DNA from 2 places in the Brachybacterium sp. AOP42-C2-15 genome. Region 1 is predicted to be linked to the other one. Evidence: riboswitches for the same ligand, from Rfam matches in the RefSeq annotation. Region 1 holds a riboswitch; the other holds the start of a gene.
What was found. A riboswitch is a leader RNA that binds a small molecule or an ion and turns the genes downstream of it on or off. The one in region 1 is predicted to bind thiamine pyrophosphate.

Region 2: linked by a shared signal. The riboswitch ahead of ACT3SQ_RS02920 (YkoF family thiamine/hydroxymethylpyrimidine-binding protein) and the one ahead of ACT3SQ_RS12125 (ECF transporter S component) in region 1 are both predicted to bind thiamine pyrophosphate.

The regions. Positions count from the first base shown of each region.
Region 1 is NZ_JBQSWK010000020.1:63,415-68,052, reverse strand. Features, by position in the region: gene ACT3SQ_RS12135 (M13 family metallopeptidase) at 1-982, shown strand, start outside; gene ACT3SQ_RS12130 (hypothetical protein) at 979-1,545, shown strand; TPP riboswitch at 1,636-1,741, shown strand; gene ACT3SQ_RS12125 (ECF transporter S component) at 1,787-2,434, shown strand; gene ACT3SQ_RS12120 (ATP-binding cassette domain-containing protein) at 2,431-4,509, shown strand; gene ACT3SQ_RS12115 (hypothetical protein) at 4,603-4,638, opposite strand, start outside.
Region 2 is NZ_JBQSWK010000003.1:127,942-132,579, forward strand. Features, by position in the region: gene ACT3SQ_RS02905 (ABC transporter ATP-binding protein) at 1-509, opposite strand, end outside; gene ACT3SQ_RS02910 (MBL fold metallo-hydrolase) at 675-1,400, shown strand; gene ACT3SQ_RS02915 (protein-L-isoaspartate O-methyltransferase family protein) at 1,408-1,974, shown strand; TPP riboswitch at 1,950-2,058, shown strand; gene ACT3SQ_RS02920 (YkoF family thiamine/hydroxymethylpyrimidine-binding protein) at 2,096-2,785, shown strand; gene ACT3SQ_RS02925 (ECF transporter S component) at 2,782-3,477, shown strand; gene ACT3SQ_RS02930 (ATP-binding cassette domain-containing protein) at 3,467-4,638, shown strand, end outside.

The DNA.
Region 1 (4,638 bases):
TGCCGCCGGTTTCGCCGTCGGCCGCGAGTACGTCGCCCGCCACTTCCCCACCTCCCACAAGGAGCGGATGACCGAGCTGGTCGAGGCGCTGATGGACGCCTACCGCGACTCCATCGAGCAGCTGCCGTGGATGACTCCGGCGACCCGCGAGAAGGCGCTCGCCAAGCTCGAGAAGTTCACGCCGAAGATCGGCTATCCCGAGGTGTGGCGCGACTACGACGGTTTCGAGATCGTCCCCGGCGACCTGGTGGCCACCGCCCGCGCCTCCCGCCGCTTCGAGGCGGCCATCGAGTACGCGAAGGTGGGCGGCCCGATCGACGAGACCGAATGGCACATGACTCCGCAGACGGTCAACGCCTACTACAACCCCGGCCGGAACGAGATCGTCTTCCCTGCCGCGATCCTGCAGCCGCCGTTCTTCGATGCGGAGGCGGACGACGCGGTGAACTTCGGCGGGATCGGCGCGGTGATCGGGCATGAGGTGGGCCACGGCTTCGATGACCAGGGCTCCAAGTACGACGGCGACGGCAACCTGATCTCCTGGTGGACTCCCGAGGACCGCGAGGCCTTCGACACCCGTGCCGCACAGCTCATCGCCCAGTACTCCGAGCTCTCCCCCCGTGATCTCGACGAGTCCCATCGCGTCAACGGCGCGCTGACGATAGGCGAGAACATCGGCGACCTGGGCGGTCTCTCGATCGCTGTGAAGGCCTACCTGGCAAGTCACGACGCCGCTGACATCGACGTCGAGCTCGACGGATTCACCGGGCTGCAGCGCGTGTTCTGGTCCTGGGCCACCGTGTGGCGCGGGAAGAACCGTGACCAGGAGGCGATCCGTCGGCTGGCTGTGGACCCCCATGCGCCGATGGAGTTCCGCTGCAACACGGTGGTGGGCCATCTCGAGGAGTTCCACGCCGCCTTCGCGGTGACTGAGGGTGACGCCATGTACCGCGCGCCGGAGGAGCGGGTGACGATCTGGTGAGGCCCGAACCTCCGTTCTATGTGGGGCGCACCCGGCCCTCCTGGATCGGCTGGACCAGGATCGGGATCACCCTGCTGTTCGGCGTGATCCTTGTGCTGCTGATGTCCCAGCGCTCCAGCCTGCCGGGAGTTCTCCTGGTGGCGGCGCTGTTCCTCGCCCTGGCGGTGTGGACCTGGATGGGGCAGTGGACGCGCTTCATCGTGGATGAGCACGGCCTCACCGTGAGCCTGGGCGGCTTCCTGCCGCGCAGGCCGTGGCCGCTGTCGGAGTTCCGCACCGTGCAGCTGCGAGAGCTGCCCTCGTCACGCGCCGGGGTGACCCTCGGCGGTTACGGGTGGCGGCGCGGCACCGTGCTCACACCCCACGCCCAGGAGCTCACCCCTGTCGGGAAGCGGAAGGTCTTCACCGTGGACGAGCCGCGCGCCGCCTACCGGGTGATGGCCACCCGGCCCGGCCTGATGGTCGAGATCATCGGCCGCGGCTCCACCCACTTCATCATCTCGCCGGTCGATCCTCAGGCGACGGCCGAGGCCGTCGACCAGGCGATCCGCGCCCGCCTCTGAGCGGGTGCCGCCACGGCGCCGGGGCTGCTGCTCGGTGATGCCCCCGCGGCCCCGGTCAGGGCGCCCGTTGGGGTAGAGTGGCTCCTTGTCATCCACTGACAGGGGAGCACCGAGCGGTGCTGAGAGTGCGCACCAGGCGCAGACCCTCGAACCTGATCCGGCTCACACCGGCGTAGGGAGTCGGGATATCCGTGCGGCACCATCGGTGCTGGACGCCCCTTCCGTTGAGGAAGGAGAAGTGATGATTCGTTTCCGCACCGTAGATCTGCTGGTCACGGTTCTGATCGGCGCCGCCTTCGGTGTCGCATTCCTGGGGTACGGCCAGCTGTACACCCTGATCGGGCCGCTCACCGCAGCCTTCAAACCCGCCGAGGGACTCCTGGCCGGGATCTGGTTCCTGCCTGCCGTCCTGGCCGCCCTGATCGTGCGCAAGCCCGGCGCTGCGCTGCTGGCCGAGATGATCGCCGCCGTGCTGTCAATGCTGCTGGGCAGCCAGTGGGGCTGGGGCACGGCGATCTCCGGCCTGATGCAGGGCGGCGGGGTGGAGCTCGCGTTCCTCGCCTTCCGCTACCAGCGCTTCACGCTGCCGGTCGCGATGCTGGGCGGGATGCTCTCGGCCCTGCTGGAGTGGGGCTGGGAGAAGTTCGCCTACTACCAGGAGATGAGCTGGACCTACTCCCTCGTGATGCTCGGCTTCTTCCTGCTCTCCGGGGCGCTGCTGTGCGGCGTGCTGGGATGGGCCGCCAGCCGTGCCCTGGCCGCCACCGGGGCTCTGGACTCGATGCCGGCGGGCAGGGAGCGCGCCCAGCGGGTACGAGCCGCATCGCCCTCCGGAGGATCTGCTGGATCACAGGCTGAGCGCATGGCACCGGACGACGCCCGGGCGTGACGGACCTGTCCCTGCGAGGGCTCACCTGGCAGCCGTACACGCGGGCCGAGCCCACCGTCCTCGACCTCGACCTGGAGATCCCCGCCGGGCAGCGCGTGCTGCTGGCCGGGGCCAGCGGCAGCGGGAAATCCACCGTGCTGCGGGCCCTGGCCGGTCTCCTGGACGAGGAGACCGGAGAGCTGACCGGCAGCGCGCCCGGCCCCGCCCGCCCCGGCGAGCGGGGCCTGCTGCTGCAGAACCCTCTGGACGCCCTGGTCGCGGCGACCGTCGGCCGGGAGGCGGCCTTCGGCCCGGAGAATGCCGCCCTGCCACGTGCGGAGATCCAGGCCCGCACCACCGCGGCGCTCGATGCGGCGCTGGTGGATCTCCCCTCCGACCGTGCGCCGCTGGATGCCTCCGGCGGGCAGCAGCAGCGCCTGGCCCTGGCGGGATCGCTCGCGTTGGATCCCTCGGCGCTGCTGCTGGATGAGCCGACGTCGATGCTCGATGAAGCCACCGCCGCTGCGGTGCGCGAGTCGATCCTGGCCACCGCGGCGGGCCGCACCCTGGTGGTCGCCGAGCACCGGCTCGCACCGTGGCTGGACCACGTGGAGCGCCTGATCGTGCTCGGTGAGCAGGCACAGATCGTGGCCGACGGCCCGCCCCACGAGATCGCAGCCGGCATGACCGCCTCCCCCGCCGCACCCACCCGCTCGGCTCCCCGCGCGCAGCACGAGGGCGCCGTGATCGCGGCCCTGCGGGGCATCGATGCCCAGCGGGGCGGCCTGGCCGTGCTCGACGATCTGACCCTCGAGCTGCGCAGCGGAGAGCTGTGCGTGATCACCGGCCCCAGCGGCAGCGGCAAGACCACGCTGCTGCGCACGCTGCTCGGTCTGACCGCCCCGTCCGCTGGGAGCGTGGAGCGGCCCGCGCCCGAGCACGTCGCCTTCGTGCCCCAGAACCCCGAGCACTCCTTCGTCGCCGGCAGCGTGCGTGAGGAGGTGCTCGCCTCCCCCTGGGCACGCGACGAGCAGCTCGCCGATCAGCTCCTGGAGCGAGCGGGCCTGAGCGACCTCGCCCAGGCCAACCCCCACACCCTCTCCGGCGGGGAGCAGAGACGCCTCGCGATCATCGCCGCCCTCGCCCAGAAGCCTCGCCTGCTGGTGCTGGACGAACCCACCGTGGGACTGGACGCGGCACGCCATGCGGCGGTGCTCGAGCTGCTGGCCGCCGCGCGAGCCGAGGGCTGCGCTGTGGTGGCGGCCACCCACGACCTAGAGCTGATCGCGCAGGGAGACGTCGAGCACCGCCTGAGCGGGCCGGATGCTGAGGACGGCGGATCTGGCAGCAAGAGCCCCGATCGCACCATCGGCCCGGTCCCCCGCGCTCGCACGATTCCCGCCGACGCACTGAATCCGCTGGTGCTGAGCCTCATCGGGATCCTCGCCGCGATCGGCTCCTTCGCGGTGCAGTCCTGGCAGGGCGGGCTCCTGGCCCTGCTCCCGATCGTGCTGCTGGCGCCACTTGCGGTGCGGTCCGTGCGCGGGGGTCTGCTGCGGCTGACTCCGATCCTGCTCTCGGCCGCAGGCCTGGCCTGGACCTCCGCTCTGCTGGGCGACGCCCCCTCCCTCTCCGCCGAGGCCTGGCTGCTCGGCGCCAAGGAGGCCGCACGCATCACCGTGTTCGTCGCGCCCGGGGTGCTGGCGCTCGGGAGCGTGGACCCCACGGCGCTGGGCGACGCCCTCGGAGGCAGGCTGCGGATGCCCGCCCGCATGATCGCCGCTTCGGTCGCAGGGCTCGTCCGCGCCGGCCATCTGGGCCGGCAGTGGGAGATCATCACCCATGCCCGGGTGCTGCGCGGGATCGGCACCCGCACCTCCCCGAGAATGCTGGCCGGAGCCACCCTGGCCCTGCTGGTCGATGCCCTGCGCGGCGCCCAGCAGCAGGCCCTCGCCATGGACTCACGAGGCTTCGCGACCGCGACCACCCGCACCTGGGCGCTGCCGAGCCCGCTGCGGCGCGCGGACCTGCTGGGCGTCACGATCGCGCTCGGGCTCGCCGTATGGCCGCTGCTCGCGGAGATGCTGGTGGGGTGAGCGCTGCGCGAGCCTGTGCCTCTGAGCTGCCGAGAAGACCGACGGACGACCAGGACACATCCGGCCCGTGACACATCGACCTGCAGGCCTGAGCTATCGAATACGCCTCGTGCGAGCGAACCACAGATA
Region 2 (4,638 bases), on a different contig from region 1:
TCGAGGAACAGCAGCTCCGGCCGGGAGACGATCCCGGTGGCCACGTCGAGGCGTCGGCGCTGCCCGCCGGAGAGGCTCGCGATGCGAGCGCCGGCCTTCTCCGCGAGGCCGGTCGCCTCGAGCAGCTCGGGGACGTCCCACGGGTCCTCGCAGTAGGCCGCGTACTGGGAGACCATCTCCCGCACCGTGAGCGAGGCGCGCTCGCTGCCGCTCTGGGCGACGATCCCCACCCGGTTGCGGTCCCGGCTGCCGAGCGCCGTCGGGTCCAGGCCCAGCAGGTCGATCGTGCCGGACTCGCGGTGTCGCAGCCCCGTGCACATCTCGAGGGTGGTGGTCTTACCGGCGCCGTTGGGGCCGAGCAGCCCGAAGATCGTGCCCCGGGTGACACGGAATGACACATCGTCGACGACGCGGCGGCCGCTGTAGGACTTCACGAGGTGGGAGACGGCGAGGGCGGGCGGAGGGTCTGCGGCGGGTGCCGGGGTCGGGGCGGTCCGTGTGCTGGTCATGGCTCGAGTCTGGGAGCGCGGCGATGCAGTCGGTACCACCGAGTAGCCACGATCGCCTCCACCGATCGGTGGAGGCGAGCACGCGCCGGGGGGCCGCCCCCTGTGCAGACGGTGCCGGCGGCGATAGGTTCGAGGGACCGTCGCACCCATTCCCAGGAGGAACCGATGAAGATCCGCCACCTCGTCCACTCGTGCTTGCTGGTGGAGACCGGCGGGCGTCGACTGCTGATCGATCCCGGCGGCTTCAGCGGCGAGGCCGTGCGCGGCCTCGGCGCCGCGGTGCTGACAGGGATCGACGCCGTGCTCCTGACCCATCAGCACCCCGATCACGTGGACCGCACCCTGCTGGACGAGGTGCTTCGCCTGGCGACCACCGCCGAGGTGATCGCGGAGCCCGAGACCGCGCAGCAGCTGCGGGAGGCGGTCGACGGCGCCGCTGCGGTGCGCCCCGAGCAGCTGCGTCCGCTCGCCGCCGGGGACGCGCACGTGCTTGCCGCGGTCCCGGGCCACGGCTCGTTGCGGATCGAGGCTGTCGGCGGCCGGCACGCGATCATCCACCCGGACATTCCGCGGGTCGGCAATTCGGGTCTCGTGATCTCCGCGGGGGACGGCCCCCGGCTCGGCGTGACCGGAGATTCCCTCGAGCCGCTGCCGGAGTTCCACGGCATCGACGTGCTCGCCTTCGCCGTCGTCGCCCCCTGGTCGAAAGTGTCCGAGACCGTCGACTTCCTCCGCGCCGTCGGCCCGACGCTGGCCCTGCCCGTGCATGAGGCGATTGCGAGCGACGTGGGCCGACCGATCTATCGGCGCCAGGCCACTGCCCTCGCTCCCGAGGGCACGGAGGTGCGTGACTGGCCGGTCGACGGGGTCATCGAGCTCCCCGGGAGCTGAACGCGCCATGAGCGCCGAAAGGAACAGGAACCGGTCCGAGGACCGGCGGGACCCCGCGGACCGAGCAGGGACCGGCGACGGTGCCTCCCGCGCGATGCATGCGGTGCCCCGGGAGCACTTCCTGCCCCCGGAGCTGCGGGACCGTGCCGGCGTGGATTCCCCGCTGCCGATCGGAGTGGGCCAGACCAACTCCCAACCCAGCACGGTGCTGGACATGCTCCGCCTGCTCGATGTGCGTGAGGGGCAGCACGTGCTCGACGTCGGTGCCGGTTCCGGCTGGACCACGGCGCTGCTCGCCCACCTCGTCGGACCCTCCGGGAGCGTGGTGGGTGTGGAGCGGCAGGTGAGCCTGCTGGCACCTGCCCGTGCCGCGCTCGCCGGGACCGTCGGCCGCGAGGACGGCCGCGCGGAGATCCACGAAGCCCTCCCCGGGGTGCTGGGGGCGCCGGCGGACGGACCTTTCGACCGGATCCTGGTCTCCGCCGCCGCCCGGTCCAGCCACTGGTTCGTGGACCGCCGCGCTCCAGGGACGCCGGATCGGGGTACGGTGCTTCCGTGCACGGGAGTCCGGTAGGCCGGGCTGAGAGGGAGTTCTCGAACTCCGACCGTAGAACCTGATCCGGATCATGCCGGCGCAGGAAGCTCCGCCAGGCGATCGTCGCTGCGCGTCCGTGCCCTCGTGAAAGGCACGGATCGTGAGCATCACTCCCGTCGGCACCCCCGCCACCCTCCCGGGCACCGCCCCGGATCCCACCGAGACCCCGCTCGGCTTCGGCGTCGGCGCCAGGGTCACCGCAGCCGTCATGACCGATGACTACGCCCGAGTGCTCGTCGGCATCCTGTCCCGGCTCGACCTCACCGGCCTGGTGCGCGAGACGGGGGACGTCTCCACCTATCTCGGCGGCCACGAAGCCCACCTGCAGCGGTATCTCATCGACCTCGCAGACGACCTCGCCCGCACCGAGCACCACGCCACCCTCTCCGTGACCCTCTCGCGCGGCTGCCCGGGAGAGGTGACCTGCGAGCTTCCCGGTGGCGCCGGCCCGCGCGACGTCGGGATCACCGAGCCCCGTCGCACCGGCCGTTTCGCTTCCGCGGAGTGGGCGCTGTACCCGCTGGCGGACCAGGTCGCCGCCGACGGCACCGCGCCGGACCACATGCGCGACATCTACGCCGCGATCGACCGCGCCCGGGAGCTGGGCACCTTCCGCGGCTCCGAGCATTTCGTCACCCGCCTCGAGGGCGACATCGGCGAGGTGATCGCGACTGCCGTCGCCGGCTGGTTGCAGGTGGGTCGCAGCGTGCAGCACGTCACCAGCCATCTCACCCTCTCCCTGAACAGCCCCTCCCACGAGGTGCGCGAGCTCGGCGAGGAGACGCGATGACCCGCGCACAGACTCCGGCAGAGACCCCCTCCCGGGCTCCCGGCCAGACTCCCTCGCAGGCCTCTGATCTGGCCGCTCGTGCCGCCCGGCGTCCGAGGCTCTCCCTGCGCGAGATCGTGCTGGTGGTGGTGCTCGGTGTCGTGTTCGGCTTCCTGTACTGGGTGTTCGTCCAGGCCTGGAACGGGCTCGCGATCGCGATGGGCCCCGCCGGGGACCTCGCCCAGCACGTCCTGTTCGGCTCCTGGCTATTGGTGGGACCGGTGGCGCTGGCGATCCTGCGCCGCCCTGGCGTGGGCATCCTCGCCGAGATGCTCGCCGCGATCATCGAGGTCGTCTTCCTCGGCAGCCCCGTCGGCCCGATGCTGGTGCTCGCCGCCGCGCTGCAGGGCATCGGCAGCGAGCTGCCCTTCGCCCTGACCCGCTACCGCCGGTTCGGTTGGGGAGTGTTCGCCGCCTCGGGCGCCTTCGGTGCGGGCCTGGTGTTCTTCTGGACCGCCTACCGGATGGGCTGGTACGGCCAGGACCTGCTCGCGCTGCGGCTCGGGATGCAGGTGCTCTCCGGGATCGTGCTCGGCGGTCTGCTCGCCAGGGTGATCGTCCGCGCCCTGGAGCGCACCGGCGTGCTCGCGAACTTCGCGATCGGTGCCGCCGCGCAGGGCGACGACGGCATCCCGGCACGTCGTGTCCGCTGAGGCCGCAGCGGCCGCCGAGGTCACCGCGCCGGGCGAGAGGGAGGCGGCGGCCCCCGGGCAGTCGGGGACGGTGGTCGAGGCACGGGAGCTCGAGGTGGTCCTGCCCTCGGGGGACGGCGTCGGCCCCTGGACCGGGAGCATCCGGGCCGGGGAGCAGGTGCTCCTGCTGGGCCCCAGCGGCTGTGGCAAATCGACGCTGCTGCGCGCGCTCGCCGGCGCGCTCCCCTCCCACCAGCGCGGCCGGGTCACCGGCACCCTGCGGGTGGGCGGCATCGACCCGATCGCCGAGGGGGTCCTGGCCACCGCGGGGACCGTCGGATTCCTCGGTCAGGATCCGACCGACGGGGTGTGCCTCCCGCGGGTCGCCGATGACGTCGCCCTCCCGCTCGAGAGCCGCAGCGTGCCGCCCGCGCAGATCGGGAAGCGCGTGCGCGAAGCTCTCGCAGACGCGGGCATCGAGACGCTCGCCGACCGCCCGGCCGCGACGCTCTCGGGCGGACAGCTGCAGCGTGCGGGCCTCGCCGCGGCGCTCGTCGCCCGGCCGCGCCTGCTGCTGCTGGACGAGCCCACCGCGATGCTCGATGCCGAGGGCGTGCGCGCTGTGCGCGACGGCGTCGAGCGGGCTGCGCGCGAGGGCGGAGTGGCAACGATCCTCGTGGAGCACCGCCTCGACGACTGGGCGGGGGAGTCGGGCCTGGCCGGACTTCCGGCACGGACCATCGCGCTCGACGCCTCCGGGCAGGTGCTCGCCGACGGGCCGACGACTGTGGTGCTCACCCGTCACGGCGCCGCGCTGCGCGAGGCGGGGTGCTGGCTGCCCGGGGAGGTCGAGGAGACGCTGAGCTCCGAGAGGGGGTCCGGGGAGGTGGCTCCGTCCCCAGGCCCGGAGGCCACGCCGGATCCGCTGCTCACCGTGCGGGGCGCCGAGCTCGGCCACGGCGACCGCACCGTGCTGCGCGAGGTCGAGCTCACCGTGAATGCGGGGCGTCTGCTCGCCGTCGTGGGCCGTAACGGCGCCGGGAAGTCCACGCTGCTCGGCGCGCTCTCCCGCCTGGACCTCCCGCAGGCGGGCACCGTCGACGGTGCGGCGGCTGGGCTCGTGTTCCAGCGACCCGAGGCGCAGTTCGTGGCCGACACCGTGCAGGCGGAGCTCGCCGCGTC